One region of the Peribacillus sp. NPDC058002 genome, then DNA from elsewhere that is predicted to be linked to it. Evidence: riboswitches for the same ligand, from Rfam matches in the RefSeq annotation. Region 1 holds a riboswitch; each other region holds the start of a gene.
What was found. A riboswitch is a leader RNA that binds a small molecule or an ion and turns the genes downstream of it on or off. The one in region 1 is predicted to bind S-adenosylmethionine.
Positions count from the first base shown of each region.

Region 2: another riboswitch for S-adenosylmethionine. It lies ahead of mtnK (S-methyl-5-thioribose kinase); the one in region 1 lies ahead of metK (methionine adenosyltransferase).
Region 3: another riboswitch for S-adenosylmethionine. It lies ahead of ACFVSH_RS10585 (methionine ABC transporter ATP-binding protein); the one in region 1 lies ahead of metK (methionine adenosyltransferase).

Region 1 covers NZ_JBHVQU010000010.1:26,413-33,353, forward strand. Annotated here, with positions in the region: gene metK (methionine adenosyltransferase) at 238-1,431, opposite strand; SAM riboswitch class I at 1,596-1,757, opposite strand; gene pckA (phosphoenolpyruvate carboxykinase (ATP)) at 2,188-3,774, shown strand; gene ACFVSH_RS03910 (nucleotide sugar dehydrogenase) at 4,169-5,470, opposite strand; gene ACFVSH_RS03915 (glycosyltransferase) at 5,512-6,828, opposite strand; gene ACFVSH_RS03920 (glycosyltransferase family 4 protein) at 6,852-6,941, opposite strand, start outside.
Region 2 covers NZ_JBHVQU010000222.1:66-5,414, reverse strand. Annotated here, with positions in the region: gene ACFVSH_RS22115 (pyridoxal phosphate-dependent aminotransferase) at 1-938, opposite strand, end outside; gene ACFVSH_RS22110 (carbon-nitrogen family hydrolase) at 1,038-1,820, shown strand; SAM riboswitch class I at 1,892-2,045, shown strand; gene mtnK (S-methyl-5-thioribose kinase) at 2,124-3,326, shown strand; gene mtnA (S-methyl-5-thioribose-1-phosphate isomerase) at 3,341-4,387, shown strand; partial or broken gene ACFVSH_RS22095 (LCP family protein) at 4,544-5,349, opposite strand, start outside.
Region 3 covers NZ_JBHVQU010000043.1:100-7,040, forward strand. Annotated here, with positions in the region: partial or broken gene ACFVSH_RS10580 (methionine ABC transporter permease) at 1-505, opposite strand, end outside; gene ACFVSH_RS10585 (methionine ABC transporter ATP-binding protein) at 492-1,508, opposite strand; SAM riboswitch class I at 1,577-1,681, opposite strand; gene ACFVSH_RS10590 (MBL fold metallo-hydrolase) at 1,965-2,789, shown strand; gene ACFVSH_RS10595 (hypothetical protein) at 2,963-3,151, opposite strand; gene ACFVSH_RS10600 (YheE family protein) at 3,237-3,440, opposite strand; gene ACFVSH_RS10605 (YheC/YheD family endospore coat-associated protein) at 3,504-4,700, opposite strand; gene ACFVSH_RS10610 (YheC/YheD family endospore coat-associated protein) at 4,697-6,064, opposite strand; gene ACFVSH_RS10615 (YheC/YheD family endospore coat-associated protein) at 6,068-6,941, opposite strand, start outside.

The DNA of each region.
Region 1 (6,941 bases):
AAACTGCTCTAACTTACGAGTAAATTGCTCTAATTCACGAGTAATTGCTCTAACTCAGAGTAAACCGACTCTAATTCACGAGTAGTTGACCCAAACAAACTTGTAAACGCCCCTGACTCACACGTATTGCACGTAAGTTGAATTTTTTTTGGATTTCTTGAATTATTCCCGCTGACGGCAAAATCAATCCATAAAAAAGGTGCCCCGCTAATTGCGGGACACCTTTTTTTATATGGATTACGCTTGTGCTTTTAATGTTTCTGCTTTGTCCGTGCGTTCCCATGGAAGATCGACATCTGTACGGCCAAAGTGTCCGTAGGCAGCTGTTTGTTTGTAGATCGGGCGACGAAGGTCAAGCATTTTGATGATACCTGCTGGACGAAGGTCGAAGTTAGCGCGAACTAGGTCAACAAGGACTTCTTCGCTAACTGTACCAGTTCCGAACGTATCAATTGAGATAGATACTGGCTCTGCAACACCAATTGCGTAGGCCAATTGAACTTCCGCTTTGTCGGCAAGGCCGGCTGCCACGATGTTTTTCGCAACATAACGAGCAGCGTATGCAGCAGAACGGTCAACTTTAGTAGCATCCTTACCAGAGAATGCACCGCCTCCGTGGCGAGCGTATCCGCCGTAAGTATCAACGATGATTTTACGTCCAGTAAGACCAGCATCCCCTTGAGGTCCGCCAATTACGAAACGGCCAGTCGGGTTGATGAAGTACTTAGTATCGGCATCGATCAATTCAGCTGGAACGACTGCTTCGATCACATGTTCTTTTAGATCGGCTTGAATTTGTTCGAGCGTAATTTCTGCATCATGCTGTGTAGAGATAACGATCGTATCTACACGTACAGGAACGTTATTTTCATCATATTCCACAGTTACCTGTGTTTTACCATCAGGGCGCAGGTAAGCAAGAGTTTCATCTTTACGGACTTGAGCCAAGCGGAATGAAAGTTTATGCGCCAATGAAATCGGAAGCGGCATAAGCTCTTCTGTTTCATTACAAGCAAATCCGAACATAAGACCTTGGTCCCCTGCACCGATTGCATCGATTTCTTCCTCTGACATGTTTCCTTCACGAGCTTCCAATGCTTTATCGACACCAGCTGCGATATCGGCAGACTGCTCATCAATGGAACTCAACACGGCACAAGTTTCAGCATCGAAACCGTATTTCGCACGTGTGTAGCCAATTCCTTTAATCGTATCACGAACGATACGCGGAATATCTACGTAAGCGGAAGTTGTAATTTCACCGGCAACAAGTACAAGACCTGTAGTTACGCTAGTTTCACACGCAACACGTGCATTTGCATCCTTAGCTAGGATAGCATCTAAAATGGAATCTGAAATCTGATCACAAATTTTGTCCGGATGGCCCTCTGTAACAGATTCAGAAGTAAATAGACGTTTCTTTGACATCATATTTCCTCCTTGGAAGTTAGTATGTTGCAGGCAAAAGCCTGAATTTTACGGAACTCGTTTCCCTCATTAGTTTCAACTATAGACACAGAATTACTTATTAAAAAACACAAAAACCTTCCCTGGCAAATGAGGAAAGGTTTAACATTCTGTCTTCTATCCTTTCACTCTTATCGTTCAAGGGTTTTTACCTTGCTCAGGTTAGCACCATCACCACTATTCCTTGAAGACCTTCGCTTTATTTTCGGCGATCGATCTTGGAGTCAAGTTCAATATGGCAGGTTGCTGGGTTTCAAAGGGCCTGTCCCTCCACCAACTCGGGATAAGAGAATCCGTACAATTTAAGATATTATCGTATCTGGCTGGAACTTGTCAATGCTTTTCTAAAAAGATGATATCCATCCAGAATGGCGTTCATTTGAAAAAACATGTTGATGCAACGTCCTAGAAGGGCTTACAATGCAAAATACGAATAGAAATGTTGTAAATTGCCATTAATAATAAAGGAATGAGCATCCGAAAAGGAACGACATCCGGACTTTCCCTTTAGCCATATATTGCTTTCTTACTTCCTATTAAAATAAAATTATCTTCATGAAAGTTTATGCGGTAATCCTGAATCGGTTCCTGCCGGATGAAAATGATTAACGCAACCAACTGAAAATAATCACAAATTAAAAGAAATAGTATAGACTAATTAAATGAATGTGTTATACTAATTGTAATCTAAAAACTTAAACAAAGGAAGGTACCTCATATATGAATTCTGTAGACGTTTCTAATGAGTTACACCAATTATTAACAGGAAACAACGTGCAAACTCAACTTTCAGTTCCTCAATTGGTTGAAAAAGTATTAAGCAGAAATGAAGGCGTTCTAACATCAACCGGTGCGGTAAAAGCTGAAACTGGCAAATATACAGGTCGTTCACCTAAAGATAAATATATCGTTGAAGAAGCATCAGTTAAAGATAAAATCGATTGGGGTCCAGTGAACCAGCCAATTTCCGAAGATGTATTCAATAAACTATATAATAAAGTAGTTGACTACCTAAAAGCAAAAGAAGAGATTTTTGTTTTTAAAGGCTTTGCTGGTGCAGATGAATCATCACGTCTTCCTATCCGTGTTGTTAATGAATATGCTTGGCATAACCTTTTCGCCCATACTTTGTTCATCCGTCCAAACGAAGAGGAATTGAGAGGTCACGAAGCTGAATTCACAATCCTTTCTGCACCTAACTTCAAAGCAGACCCGGAAGTTGACGGAACTACATCCGAAACTTTCATCATCGTTTCATTTGAACGCCGTACCATCCTGATCGGCGGAACGGAATATGCAGGAGAAATGAAAAAATCGATCTTCTCGATCATGAACTACTTACTTCCAGAGGCTGGAATCCTTCCAATGCATTGCTCTGCTAACGTAGGACGTGAAGGGGACGTCGCTTTATTCTTCGGTCTGTCCGGTACAGGCAAAACGACTTTGTCTGCAGACACGAGCCGTAAACTGATTGGCGATGACGAGCACGGCTGGTCTTCTAACGGCGTATTCAACATCGAAGGCGGCTGCTATGCGAAAACGATCAACCTTTCACGTGAAAAAGAACCACAAATTTTCGATGCCATCCGTTTCGGTGCCGTACTGGAAAATGTTGTTGTTGATCCGGATACACGTGTAGCGAACTATGATGACAGTTCATTGACTGAAAACACTCGTGCTGCTTACCAAATGCAAGCGATCGATAACATCGTGAACCCAAGTATTGCAGGACATCCAAATACAATCATTTTCTTGACAGCTGATGCTTCAGGCGTTCTGCCTCCAATCAGCAAGCTTTCCAAAGAACAGGCAATGTTCCACTTCCTAAGCGGATACACTAGTAAATTGGCTGGTACTGAAAGAGGCGTAACTTCACCGGAAGCTACATTCTCCACTTGCTTCGGTTCACCATTCTTACCGCTTCCAGCTACACGCTATGCCGAGATGCTTGGTGATAAAATCGACGAGCACAATGCTAAGGTATACCTTGTCAACACTGGATGGACTGGCGGTGCATATGGAACTGGAAGCCGTATGAAACTTGCTTACACCCGTGCAATGGTACAAGCTGCACTTGAAGGTGAATTAGCGAACATCGAAACGATCAAAGATGATATCTTCGGTTTGGATATCCCGCTTCATGTTCCTGGTGTTCCTGATGAAGTGCTTCAACCAATCAAGACTTGGGCAGATCCTGCAGCTTATAAAGAAGCAGCAACAGACCTTGCCGCTCAATTCCGTGCAAACTTCAAGAAATTCAAAAGCGTTCCAAGTGAAATCGAAGAACTTGGCGGACCGACAGCTTAATAAATTTTACACAAAAGGATCAAGCTCTTGCTTGGTCCTTTCAGTTTGTCGACAAGAAAGTATCTCTTCCCCTTCCCGAACCAAGACTATGTTTTCCTTCATTGCTTACTTTATCAAAATAGGGCGAAAAATGGCGTCTACGGTCGTATATAGTGCTGGGCAGGGCGAAAAACGGCGCTTGCTTGCTGTCGAATAACTGGCTTCCCCAGCCCCCGCCAGATACCCGCTGCAAGAGGCTTGGCAGACACAGACAGTCTCGGCGGAAAGGAATGTTTCTACAATCTGTCTGAAAGGACCAAGCTCTTGCATGGTCCTTTTCTTCATTGGAAAAAGGGCACTGTCATAGACAGCGCCTCCTTTATCCTTATACCATTAACGATGTTTGTCCAAGTTTTTAGATGATCGCTTTATTCCTGGCTTTTTTCATGGACATCGTTTTGTATTCATATATATTGCCCAGATTGGCCACCGGGACATCTGTTTTAGTTGCATCAATGCAATTGCGTGTATCCAAAATCAATTTATTGCTCATGAGATTCGCTAGCTTATCATAGTCCATCTGTTTAAATTCATCATGGTCAGTCAGGACAAGTATCAAGTCGGCATCATTTACAGCGTCTTCGACAGATACGACTGGCATCTTTCCGGATTGGACATGCGGGTCATGCAAGGCTACATCCATGTTGTCCATCCCCATCAGGATATTGACGACATCAATGGCGGGACTTTCTCGAATATCATCTACATTTCCTTTGTATGCAAGACCGAAAACGGCGACTTTTGGATTCCGGATCCCCTCTAGCATCATCCTTACGGAATTAACGATGTAATAAGGCATCGATACGTTGGTATCACGGGCCAATTTAATGATTCTCGCATACTCTGGTGCCTTTGCAACGATGAAATATGGATCGACCGCTAAACAATGGCCGCCAACTCCTGGCCCAGGTTGGTGTATATTCACACGAGGGTGTTTGTTCGCCATCGATATGACATCCAAAACATTGATGTCAAGCTCGAAACAGATTTTCGTCAGCTCATTCGCAAGGGCGATATTGACATCCCTGAAGGTGTTTTCCATCAGTTTGGACATTTCAGCCGTTTTCGCATCCGTCTGAATGATCTCCCCTTGAACGAAGGTTTTATAAACAAGGCTTCCTTTATATGAGCATGTTTCCGTGATACCTCCGACGATACGGTTATTATGAACCAACTCTTCAAGAATCCTTCCAGGTAAAACACGTTCCGGACAATGAACGAGGAAAATGTCTTTTCCGATGGTAAGGCCCGTCCTCTCGATCATCGGTTTAATATGATCATCCATGCTTCTCGGCGCTATCGTCGATTCGATAATGATGACATTCCCTTTTTTGATAAAAGGAAGAATGTTGGAGGTTGCATCCATGACATGAGTTAAATCACAAGATTGATGTATGTCCTTTTTATTTGGTGTAGGCACCGCGATAATGAAAACATCCGCATGTTCCGGGCTTAACGCAGCTCTGAACTTATTGGAAATAAGCACTTCTTGCAATACCTCTCCCAAACCTGGTTCTTCGATATGGAGCCTGCCGCTATTCAAATTGGAAATAATCTCAGGATGGATATCCACGCCGACAACATCGACACCGTGTTTCGCAAACATTAAAGAAGTTGGAAGTCCTATATAACCAAGTCCGATTGTACAAAGTTTCATATAAACCACTCCTATCTATTTTTCTGCTACACTCACATTCGTTAGGCTGTTTGATAGATTTCGATAAAAATTTCCTTCTCTTGTTTCCAATTGTACTTTTGTCGCGCCTTCAGGCAGTTATTGCTCATTTCCGCCCTTTTTTCAGGATGTTTCAATAAGTAATTGACGCCTTCGGCAATTGATTTTGGATCATGTGAATCGACACACACACCGATTTTTTCTGTATCGACAACCTTTTGAATTTCAGGAAAGCTGCAGGCAACCACAGGCACACCGCTCATCATGTATTCAAACAATTTATTTGAGGATGCGGAGTAGTGATTAAAGCAGACATTATTCAATATCTGAAAACCTAAATACGCATTTTTTGTATAATGGAGCAGCTCGTCGACCGGAACCTTCGGCAGGAACTTCACACGATGCTCCAGATTCATGTCGCTTACTTTTTTCATTAACTCGTCCTTGATTCTTCCATCCCCTATAAAAACTACCGTCCCGCCTTCGATCATCGGTACAGCATCAACCAATTGCTCCAATCCTCTTCCCATTTGCACGCCGCCTTGGTATAACAATATCGGTTCATTCTCTGGCAAATCGAGCAGCTCATGCAAATTCACGGCCGTACTTTCCTCAGGATTGGTTGGTATCGGGTAGTTATGGACCACCTTGGGATACAGACCATATAAGTCTTCGTTATACTTAGCTCTCGTATGGTTTTCAGCAATCATTTCATCGACGAACATTAATAGGAACTTCTCCATCAGCCCATAAATTCGGCTATTATATCCCGTTCTGCTCGTTTGCACCTCATGCGAGTCATAAATCAGCTTTTTTCTTCTCAACCATTTACTGCTGATCGCTCCCTGCATGAGCGTATTCAAGTCATTCGAATGGTAAAAATCATATTTCCTTTTCCGGCCATGATAGATCATTTGACCAAAAATATAGCTCCTTGTTAATAGGGTCGGCAGCTTCGTTTTAGTGATGATCATGGTGCACATCGCAAGGAGTGCAAGGGAACCGAACAGTATCCCCGATCCCAGCCAGCCGTTGATCAAGTTCAAGTTCCATAACGTATTCCAGACCAATAAGGCCAATAGAACGATTTCAAACTTCTTTTTCTTCAATTTGCCTACGATCCTGAGAACCCTATGAAGCGCCTCCCAGCGGTTATTCACCCTAGTGACGGAGAAACCATTTTGGTGTTTCTCCTTTTTGGGCAAGCCCTCGATTTTCCAGTTATGAATGGCAATTAAATCGACTTCATAACCAGCTTCAGTAAGTGCTGTGCACTCTCTTAGAACCCTCGCATCGTTTGTAAAGTGATTCCACACGAACATACATACTTTCTTCGCCATGTTGTCCTCCACTTCCGGAATTTTCAGCCTGACGCTTCCATCACATTGATGAGACCTTTAATATTTTTAGACCATTGAAAATGTTGTTTAGCATACCGATGACCGTTTTCCCC
Region 2 (5,349 bases), on a different contig from region 1:
GCCCTCAATCCCTCAATGAAAACATTCCTTCGTCCTTCGTACATCTGCACTAACTGCTCTACACAGCTCTGCGAATCAAGCAAAGCACTTGCCGCAGCTTCTTGTATCGCCGGGAAAAGACTCACATAAAGATGGTCTTGCAATAGTTCAAGAGCTTCTATTACACTCTTATTCCCCACTGCGAAGCCTACTCTCCATCCTGCCATATTGTATGTTTTCGATAGTGTGTATATTTCTATTCCTACATCCTTCGCTCCCTCCGATTGGAGAAAGCTTATCGGTTTTTTTCCGTCGAATCCGATCGCGCCATAAGCGAAATCGTGGACCACACAAATGGAATGCTCTTTTGCGAAGGAGACGGTTTCATCAAAGAAACTATCAGTTGCAGAAGCACCTGTGGGATTATTCGGATAGTTCAAGAACATCATTTTGGCTTTATCAAGTACTTCTTTATGTATTTCATCATATTTCGGAAGAAAACCATTTTCTTCTGTCAGAGGCATGAGTTCGGTCTTTGCCCGGGCTAAAACAACTCCGGAAAGATAATCGGGATAGCCGGGATCTGGAACTAGGATCGTATCACCTGGATTCAATAAACACTGCGGCAGTTCGACAAGACCTGCCTTCCCCCCGAAGAGAATCGCCACTTCGCTATTCGGATCCAGCTTGACACCGTATTCTCGTTCATAAAAGACGGCGGCAGCATCTTTTAAATATTGATGTCCCCGGAATGGCGAATATTTATGATTAATCGTTTTTTCAGCAGCCGACTGCAAACTTTTCACGATATGTTCTGGCGTCGGCTGATCAGGGTTTCCCTGGCCTAAATTAATGACATCATGTCCTTGCTCCGTTATTGCATTGACTTTTGCGACTAGTGAAGCAAAAAACTGCTTGGGCAGGTCCTGAAGCTGGCCGGATTTTTCGAATTGCAACATTTATACACCTTCTCTGAAATTTCTTGAAATTCTAGTCACAAATGATATATGTTTATCATAGTCTTGTAAAGCATTTTTTACATGTGGAGGTTTTAATCGATGAAATGGAAAATAGCTTGTATTCAAATGGATATAGCCTTTGGTCAACCGGATATCAATTTTCAGGTTGCAGAACAATGGTTGGAAAAAGCAACACGGTCAGAACCCGATATCGTCATTTTACCGGAGCTTTGGACAACAGGATACGACTTGACCAGGTTAAATGAGATTGCTGATCACGAGGCAGAAAAAACGATTGAATTTTTAAAAACACAGGCACAAAAACACCAAATTCACATCATAGGCGGTTCCATCGCGAAAAAGACAAGCAAGGGAATCTATAACACGATGATCATCATCGATAAACATGGGAATCTCATTAAAGAATATGATAAGCTACACTTATTTCAGTTAATGGATGAACATCATTTCCTGCAGCCAGGAGAAAAAGATGGTTTATTTACTCTTGATGAAAAAATATGTGCTGGATTCATTTGTTATGACATCCGTTTCCCTGAATGGCAGCGTGCCCATACCGTTCAAGGCGCCGAAGTTCTATTCGTAACGGCGGAATGGCCAAAGCCGAGACTCGATCACTGGAGAGCCTTATTGATTAGCCGTGCCATCGAGAACCAAGCCTATGTTGTAGCCGTTAATCGTTCAGGTTCGGATGTCAATAATACATTTGCTGGTCATTCCTTGATTATTGATCCATGGGGGAATCTCATTAGTGAAGCCGGAGAAGGAAACGAACTCTTGACAGGCACCTTGGATTTCAATAAAGTTACGGAAGCCCGAAACAAAATACCTGTATTCGAAGATCGCCGCCCTGATTTTTATTAATTTACCCATTGACAAACTATTCAAAAGGTTGTTATTATTTTCCCGAAGATTAAAATTTCAGAAAACATTTACTCTTATCAAGAGCAGGCTGAGGGATAAAGGCCCTATGAAGCCCAGCAACCGACTGTAATACCATTGTGAAATGGGGCGGATTCACCGCCGGATTATAAAATCCACAGAGCACGGTGCTAATTCCACCAGAATTCATTTTCTGGAAGATAAGAGGTCCGAAGCCAAAACTTCTGCCTCTTTCTATATGAAAGAGGCTTTTTTATTCTTATTTTGATTCTGGAGGGAAAAAGAATGACTCAAAACCATTCAAATTTTAAGAGATTGACAAACGAAACAGCTATAACCCTTGCAAAAAAACTTGGGTTGGTCAATGCGGATGCAAGTTTAAAGTGTAAAGAAATCGGCGATGGAAACTTAAATTATGTTTTTCATGTTACAGACATGCACACAAATAAAGGAATAATCATCAAACAAGCGGTCCCTTATGCCAAGGTACTTGGTGAAAGCTGGCCGCTGACATTGAAAAGGGCTGCCATTGAAGCGAATGCGCTGATTCATTTCAAAAGTTATTGCCCTGAATTCGTACCGCAAGTCTATTATTCGGATGAACAGCTTGCCATCACGGTCATGGAGGATTTATCGCACTTGAAAATCGTTAGAACAGGATTGATCGATGGCGATTCATATCCATTGCTTTCACAGCATATTGGTGAGTTTGTTGCTAAGACGGCATTTTATACATCCGATTATCATCTAGAACCATCTGCGAAAAAGGAAGTGGCCCGACATTTCACGAATCCAGAACTCTGCAAAATCACTGAGGTCTTTATTTTCACAGATCCATTTTTTGAGGAACTCCCAGGAGACTTCGAGGTGGAATTGACTGATGCCGCCAAAATTATCTGGAATGATCAAGAAGTGATACTTGAGGTCGCTAAGCTGAAACAAAGCTTTGAAACCGAGCAGGAAGCCTTACTTCATGGAGATTTACATACTGGAAGTATATTTGCAAGTGAAACTGAAACAAAGGTTATTGATCCGGAATTCGCTTTTTATGGACCCGTTGGTTTTGACCTTGGTCAATACACCGCCAACCTTCTCTTCCAGGCAGTCACACGCAATGGCGCTGGAAAGGAAGAGATTTTCACACACCTTCATGAATTTTGGAATGCCTTTGAAGAAACTTATACCGACTTATGGGAAGGTCAAAATAAAAGCCCATTCCGCCATGTGAAAGGTTATCTGCCTTACTTACTGACAAAATTCAAAAAAGATGCCTTCGGTTTTGCCGGCTGTGAACTGATTCGGCGAACCATTGGCCTTTCCCATGTTGCCGATTTAAACGTCATTGAAAATAAAGAGATAAGGATTGCTGCCAAAACGGCAACGTTGGAAATTGGTGCATTTTTAATTAAAAAACGGGATGAATTAGATGTTCCAGCTGTCATTGAAGCGTTGAAGCAACGTACACTGCCATCTTATTCAATCATTTAAAAGGAGCCCTGCACATGACTACACTAGCACCCTTACCCTATTCGGTACACTGGGATGATACCCATATTACATTATTAAATCAACAAGCCCTACCTTCCATAACTGAATTTATTGAACTTCATTCAGTTAATGATGTATATGACAGCATTTTGACATTAAAAGTTCGCGGTGCGCCAGCAATTGGACTGACGGCAGCATTTGGTGTTGCACTTGGTGCCAAACAGGAAACAACCGCTGAATTAGGGGATTTCAAGAGAAATGTAACGAGGCATATTGAAAAACTCGCCTCTTCAAGGCCAACTGCAGTAAACCTTTTTTGGGCGTTAAGGAGGATGGAGAACACCTTGCATGCTGCGCAAAGCATTTCAGCTGCAAAGGAAGCACTTGTATCGGAGGCTAAAGCCATCTTTGCTGAAGATGAAGAAATGTGCAGGAAAATCGGGGAACATGGTTTATCCTTATTCACTAGAGGAGATTCCATACTAACCCATTGCAATGCTGGGGGAATTGCCACAGCTCGGTATGGCACAGCCTTGGCTCCTTTCCACCTGGCTAAAGAAAGGGACTTTCCGTTAAAAGTATACGCATGTGAAACCAGGCCTGTCCTGCAAGGTGCGCGTTTGACGGCTTGGGAATTGATGCAAGCGGGGGTTGATGTCACCTTAATTTCAGATAATATGGCTGCACATACGATTCACCAGAAACGGATAAATGGAATTATCGTCGGGGCAGACAGGATTGCGGCTAATGGAGATACAGCCAATAAAATCGGGACATTGGGATTGGCCATATTAGCCAAGCACTTTGGCATCCCCTTTTATGTGGCCGCACCATCAAGCACATTCGACCTTTCCATCGAATCAGGCACATCCATCCCGATCGAAGAACGGAATGAAGCGGAAATCACCTCCATTCAAGGTGTAAGGATCGCTCCGGAAAACGTGAAGACTTTCAATCCAGCCTTTGACGTTACACCAAATCATCTTATTACGAGCATCATTACCGAAAACGGCATCATAACACCGGATTTCAATAAAAACATTCCGCATTTTGTTAATTGATCCAGGTTCCTTTATTGGTGATAAAAAACGAGAAGGATTTTTATCCCTCTCGTTTTTTATAGATGATTATGAATATTCTTACGAGGTCTATAATACAATAATTCAAGTGAATTCGAACATATTCACTTAATATAAGGTTGTTCATAATAGTTCTTATTATTTTGAAAAGAACTCCTGAAGTGCCTTTTTATTTTTAGTGAAATCTATTTGCAAAACCGCTCCGGACTGGGGATATATTTCATCTTTAAAGCTCCCTTCCACTGGAACCCTTAAGGTTTCGACGGTGTCCGGTGTATGGAAGAAGGCTTTTGGACCCATTTCCATTAATGTTTTCAGACCAATATCTGTATCCAGGTACGAGAGTCCTTGTTCGATGATACTAGGAAGGGCTGCCATCCCTTCGAAGGATGAGATTTGATTTACGAAAGCTGTTTTTAATTGAATCATGACTTCTTGTTGACGCTCCACCCTTCCAAAATCACTTTCATCGTCATGCCTAAAACGGACATATTTCAATATTTCCTCACCATGTAAAACATTTTTGCCAACACTTGCTTGAATGCTCATATCATCAATGATTTCCTGATCTACATTCACCGCTACCCCCTCAGGGGCTAGTAAATCGACCATTTTCACAAATCCCTGGAAGTCGATTACCGCTACATGATCGACCTTGATATCGAAGTTCTCCTTTATGGTTTTCTTAAGCAGTTCCCTTCCACCATAATAATAAGCTGCATTTATTTTGTTATATCCTGACTTATTCCCGGGCATTTTCACATAACTATCACGCATGATGGAAGCCAGCTTCAGTTTCTCCTGCTCAGGAAAGTATTTTGCCAGGATAAGCACATCTGATCGAGATTTTTGCTCTCCCCTTGTATCAACACCAATTAACAGAAATGTTTTCACGCTTTCCTGGTCGTCTTCTTTGGTTAGTTTTTTATCCGAACCTGCATTTC
Region 3 (6,941 bases), on a different contig from region 1:
CCATCGCTGAGTAACCGATAAGCGAAATGGTCGTTAATGTCAGTCCTTGAATGATACCCGGTTTTGCCTCTGGAAGAAGTACATCCTTAATGATCATCCATGGAGTGGCTCCTACGGCAATTGCAGCTTCAATCACGCCTCTGTCTATTTCACGTAATGCCGTTTCAACGATTCTTGCAAAAAAAGGTATTGCGGACACCGACAGGGATACAGAAGCAGCTCTCGGGCCTATCGTCGATCCAGTTAGAAGATCCGTTAAAGGAAGAAGGGCGACCAAGAGAATGATGAAAGGGATTGAACGGACAATATTGACTGCGAATCCTAGAGATCGATTCACGATACTATTTTCAAAAAATAAATTCCTTGTTGTCGTAAACAGCAATACTCCAAGCGGTAGACCGATCAACAGGGCTACTGCAAGGGAAACACCGACCATATAAATCGTTTCAAGAAAGGCTTTATTAAGATCAGGTAAAATATTGACGATGGAATCAAGCAGTGACATGTTTTAGCACCTCCACAGAACTGGAACGATTTTTTATATATTGCAATGCCGAATGAACTTGAGCGGCATCGCCTATTAACTCGATGATTAAAATGCCTAAAGGGACATCCTGGATATACTCAATTTTACCGTGTAAAATATTCCCCTTTACTGAATGGGATTGGAGAGCATCCGAAAGGATCGACTCACCAGCGGTTTGCCCTTCGAATTGAATTTTAATGATCGTACCTTTACTTTCTTCAATCAAGTGCGGAGGGAGTGCGAAATCCAGAACACTGCTAATGAATTGCTTCGTTAACTCCTGCTTAGGCTGTGAAAATATTTCATAAACGGGACCTTCTTCAATTACACGGCCATCCTGCATGACGGCGACACGGTGGCATAGTTCTTTGACCACTTCCATTTCATGTGTAATCAACACGATGGTGATGCCAAGCTTACTGCTTATCTTTTTCAATAATTGTAAAATCGCTTTTGTAGTTGTTGGATCAAGTGCTGAAGTCGCTTCATCACATAATAGAACAGTGGGGTCATTTGCTAATGCACGGGCTATGCCTACCCGTTGCTTCTGTCCACCGCTAAGCTGCGCCGGATAGACATCTTTCTTATCGCTGAGCCCTACGATTTCCAACAATTCCAATACACGTAACCTGATGGCATCCTTCGATCGATGCGCGGCCTTTAAGGCGAAAGCGACATTTTCATAAACGGTTTTTGAACTGACCAGTGAAAAGTGTTGGAATATCATTCCGATTTTTTGCCGTTGTTTACGAAGCTCTTTACTTGATAAAGAGGTTAAATCAATGCCGTCGATGATGATATTTCCACCTGTCGGACGTTCAAGCAAATTCAAGCAGCGGAGTAATGAGCTTTTTCCGGCTCCACTGTAGCCGACAATTCCATACACTTCGCCAGTTTGAATGGTTAAAGACACGTTATCCACTCCGGTAACTCGGTTTTTCTTCGAGACGTATTCCTTTCGGACTGAACGGATTTCAATCATAAGCTTTCCCCCTTAAACATTAAAAAACTGCCCCTATCATTCAGAAAGAGGCAGCGAAATTATATCTCGTCTTATCTTTCAGAATGCAATCATTCTGCAGGAAGTGGCACCGTTCCCTAAGGGCGGTTGCCGGACATCACAGGGCCTGATCCCTCCGTCACTCTTGATAAGTAAATTATTATTTTAGAATATTTCAAGTTTTTCAATATAATCTATATTATTTGTAAAATTCAACAATGTCAATCGTTTCTGTAATTTTCGGGGTGATTTTTTGTTATTAAAGTTTAGAAAGGTCCGTTAAAAAGGGCTATCTTGCTATAATCCTGCATTTATTGTCCAGGTTAATTATTCCAAAATTTCCTTGTCAAAAGGGTAAAGTGGTAATACATTTGTTATAGTTAAAGTTAAAAAAAGGAAGACGAAACTATATTTGTGTAATGATGGGGAGGCAACTGAATGTTAGAGATTAACACGATAAATGATGTGGTTTGTGTGAACGGGACTCCTGGCGGGAACAAATCGGGGATGAGTGTTTATGTCTTTTTAACGGATGGTCTATTGATAGATACTGGCGCACAGATATTATTGGAAGAGCTCATTCCATTCTATGAGTCCGCAGACTTCGACTCAGTGGCCTTGACTCACTATCATGAAGACCATACCGGGTGTGCTGCATGGATACAGGAAAATAAAAAGGTCCCGCTTTTCATTCACCCGATGTCGGTTGAGGTTTGTGCAAAGGATGCCGTATATCCTGAATATCGTAAAATTTTCTGGGGAAAGAGAGACGCCTTTAAAGCTGAGCCGGTAGGGAAGGCCATTCATTCCCGCACCCAAACATGGGAGCCGATTTTTACCCCTGGTCATGCAAAGGACCATATGGTGTATTTGAATCACAGTAATGGCATGCTCTTTTCAGGAGACCTTTTCGTAACACCAAAAACAAAACTTGTCTTACGGGAAGAGTCTGTCCCGGTCATCATCGGTTCCATTAAAAGATTACTTCAATATGACTTCGGGGAAGTGTTTTGCTGCCATGCTGGGCATGTCCCTGATGGGAAGGTCATGTTTCGGAAAAAGCTCGATTATTTGGAAAACCTACAAGGTGAAATTTTACGCTTGCATTCTCAAGGGCTGACCGTTCATGAAATCCAGCAGGCCGTTTTACCGAATCGCTATCCCCTTATCGAGATTTCTGGGCATGAATGGGATTCAGAGCATATCATTACATCGATATTAAACGAAAATATTTTAAGTGCGAGGGAGAATGGAACTATTTGAATGCTATTTCAGGCTGATGTTTTCTATTTGTCACTCAAACAACTTCCATCCAGGATGTTGTTTTACTTGATTACTTATAAAAGACGGACTTTTTATAGGGGGAATGCAGTCCAAGCGGGAGATGAACGGGATAAGTAAAAAAGGGGAGCCCTCCATAAGAGGGCCCACATAAATTATTTATTTTCATTGGGATCTGTTTCATCATAAAAATCATGTGCTTCTTCGATGTTCTGAAGGTTAGCGACTTCATACACATTTCCGCCTGCCATTCCTTCATTGATGATACGGTCGATATCCAGGTAAACGGAGTCCTTGCCATCATATTCGGTATCCTTCAAAAATGTCATTTTTTCTTTATCCAAAATTAATCCCTCCTAGCCTTTTCTTTAGTTTAGGCAAAGGAGTTTTTTTTATTCTATTTAAGGATTTCATGAATGTAAAGAGGGTTCATTCATATACATGGAAGATCATTAAATCATGTACCATGCTTTTGAGTTTGGTTTCATCTGTTTCGGAAGGCGGGTTAGCTGTCCACTCGATGGATCCATCTTTATGATACAAGGCTTGGACTGCCTTCTTGTTGAAATAAAAGGAAATTTTCCATCCCGGCAGATTTTTATGCAATGGTGCCCATTGAAAATGAGTGATCATATGTATTACCTCCATATATACAGTTTCTCATTTAATTATAATGGAAAACGGTAGCTGGAGGTGTTATTTTATTGTCAGGTTGGGAAAAGTTAATTCAATGAAAAGATTTTTTAAATGCAAAAGCCTGTTTGTTTCAATTTCCACTTCATCGAATTGCATGGGCTTTGAGTTCACTTCATATATGAAGAGCGAACCCGATTCGTCTTCCCCTATATCAATGGAAAACTCTCCGAGAAACCCGATTTTTTTCGATAGAATCTCTCCGCATTTTTGGGCGATATTCGCTAATTTTTGATTCAGGCTTCTTGATTGCAGGTCTTGATAAGGAAAAAGCTTACCCCCTCGGGGAGTGTGGGTGGTGATTTCCTGAGTTTGTGACATCCTTACCGCTTTGCCGGTCACTTTATAAAAACCTTTTTCATAATGGACGAGAATCCGGTAATCATAACGGTGTCCAAAAAGTTTTTTTGGTCTGATCGCCTGTTGAGCAAGATAGCTCCTTTTTAATAAATCCCTTTTTTTTGTTTCCCAGAATGATGCGAAATCCGGGAAGGACTCACTATGCTTCAAGCTATTGAACAATAGTGTATCATCATCATTTTTGATTATGGTATAAATGCCCTTCCCTTGGCTTCCTTTGCAGGGTTTAAGGTATATATGCCTGTAGGTCTCCAGGAATGAATAAAGGCAATCGCTGTTTCGTAAGACCGTTGTGGGCGGAAGGTGTTTTGTGAGGAATCCATCTTCATTTAATGCTTCGAACATTACATATTTATCTATAAAACAGGGGTTGAATAGATTCATTCGGGAATCTTTAAAGTGTGTAATAAGATGTTGGAATTCCTCTGACGCCTCATAGCTCCTCGAAGGGATACGGTTATAGACGATGTCAGGGAAGGGTACTTTACATTCGATCCACTTCTTTGAAATGGAGGAAAAAACATACCCTCTCAACGAATCGGGATGAAGGGCATTTCCTGTGAATACATACGCCAATATTCCATGTTTTAATAAATATAATGATAGGTCCCGAAAAAGGGTCAGGTTTCCACCCAAACCTGATTCCTTTTTGGGATTGGAAACAGTTAAAATTCCGACGGTGAGCATCCGGTTACCGGGATATATCGTGATTGGAATCAGGGGTTGATTCGAATGGTCCTTTTTATAGCTGATTTCCTCTTTGGCAGAGCCCGCGAAAAGTTCAGCATTCTCATGATTGTGGTACCAATTTTCAGTGGGGCTATCGTAAAAAATGTTCATCGCGGTACACTGATTGATTTCGTAATCGTCTGTTCCGTAAGATAAATGGCATAATCAAGGCTTAGCTTTCTGGTCAGCAATTCGAAATCCTTGAGTTTTGGATGGGCGAATATGGAACGTCCAGGTTTGGAATTGGCTTCAAACATCCAAACCTGCCCTTTTTTATCCAATCCAAAATCAAATCCTATTTCTGCAATGATGCCGTCCAAGTTCTTTTCAATACTGTCACTTAAAATCAGCGCGGCTTCCGATAGCTTTCGTTCGACTTCTTTCGCCTCATCGTCATCTCCAAACAGTTCGGCAACCGTTTTGATGACACCCCCGCTTTTAATATGGGTAGTGACGCTGCCGGCACCGGCGATTTTTGCGGCAATCGCGGTTACCTGCCATTTTCCATTACTGTCCTTGTTCGTATGGACCCGGAAATCCACTGGACGTTTTTCAAATCGAATTAATGGGATGCCCTGCTGTACAATAAGGTTCTCAAGCGGTCGGTCGTGAAAAATATGTTTAACGATGGATTCCAATGTAGGGAATTTTTGCAGTTTATTTTCTTTTGCTTCATTTGTATAGCGACAATAGTAAACATCCTCATGCTTATCATAAAGAATTTGGTGAATCCCTAGACCGAGGCTGCCGTGAATGGGCTTTATATAAACTTGCCGGTAATGGGAAAGAAGGGTTTCCACCACGGACATGGATTGAAATGGATATGTTTCCGGCAAATAAGGCAATGCCCGCTCATCTGCGCATAGCCTTTCATTTACATCCCATTTATTGAAAAATCCAGGATTATACCATGGTATTGTATATTTTTTTTGGAATTTCCGCTTCACTTCTTTAGGTCCATCGCGGTTTTCCGTCAACCGATTTGGGAGTCGGTCATAGATGACATTAGGGAAAGGAAATTCATTTATGTGCCAGTGATCGTTAGCAAACACATAGCCTTTGATTGTCTCCTCATCCCAATTGATTACATTCTCTCCAAAAACAAAGGGGATGCAGCCCGTGGTCCTGCTAAGCGAAAGGAGTTTTGCGAAAAATTCCGATCTCTCCCCTAATGGTTTGTTTGAAACGCCAGTGAACCCTGAGGAAAATATTCCGACAAGCGGTCCGATATGGATGCTCTTGCCGTAAATGAATAAATGAAGGGGAATATCGGTATGATCGAATAGTAGGGATTCCGCAAGGCTTTCCGATAGGACGATTGACTGATTGACGGCTGGGTTTTGTTTGACGATGGCAGGACATGAATGCCGTCCGAAATAAATTAATTCAATCTCTGCCAAATCTCCAAGCTCTGAAGGATAGTAGAGAACATTGCCAGGGATAGAGGCAATTTCGGCAGGATAAGTCTTTCTCACTTTCTATTCACCTGCTTTCTGAAGATGTTCGGCTAAATACTGGCTATATTGAAACGGTGCGCGATGGATATCCTTCATGGTCTCCGGCTGTAGTGCCTGAATGATTTTCCTTCCGGGCTTGGAGTTGATGTCCATGATCCATAATTGGCCTCTTTTATCGATGCCTAAATCAATCCCCAATTCGAATAATCTTTCAAAGACAGCTTCGGTTTCTACGGGCAGGGTGCGAAGGATATGCTGAATCTTTTGTTCGACAGCAATCGAAATCGTTTCCGGGTTTCTTTTGTTGAAAGTCTCTAATGAAATGGCTTCCCCGCCTGTGGCAAGATTTGAAGTAATTCCGTCTTTTTGTCCCGTACGAATTCCGCGGCCCCGTTCCATCCATTGATTCTTCTCGTTTTTTTGAAGGAAAATCCGTAAATCGAATGGCTCATTATTTTGGTTGCAAAGTTCTAAATATGGCTGGCAAAGGTAACGGTATCGATTTAATAAATGCTGCAGCCATTTGTTAAGCTGAGATTTGGAGGAGAATGGGCGGTCATATTTGGTGCCCTTTTTCGTCATGGATACCAAAATGCCGCCTTCGGTTTTTGTTAGGAGATAAATTCCTGTACCGCCTGCACCAAATTCAGGCTTGATGATGATTTTATCCAGGCGTTCCAAATGCCCGGTAATATCTTCAGGTGTCGCCACTTGTACGGTCTCTGGAAAAAATGCCTGCAGGTGTGGATGGTTTTTTAGGATTTGATACACTTCCCACTTACCAGGAAGGCCCAGCCCTAAGAAATTCGAGTTATCTTTTAACCAATTGATTTTGTGTCGGGTTTCCGTTGACTCACGGACTAATCCGTGAAAACAGCGATCATATACAAAATCA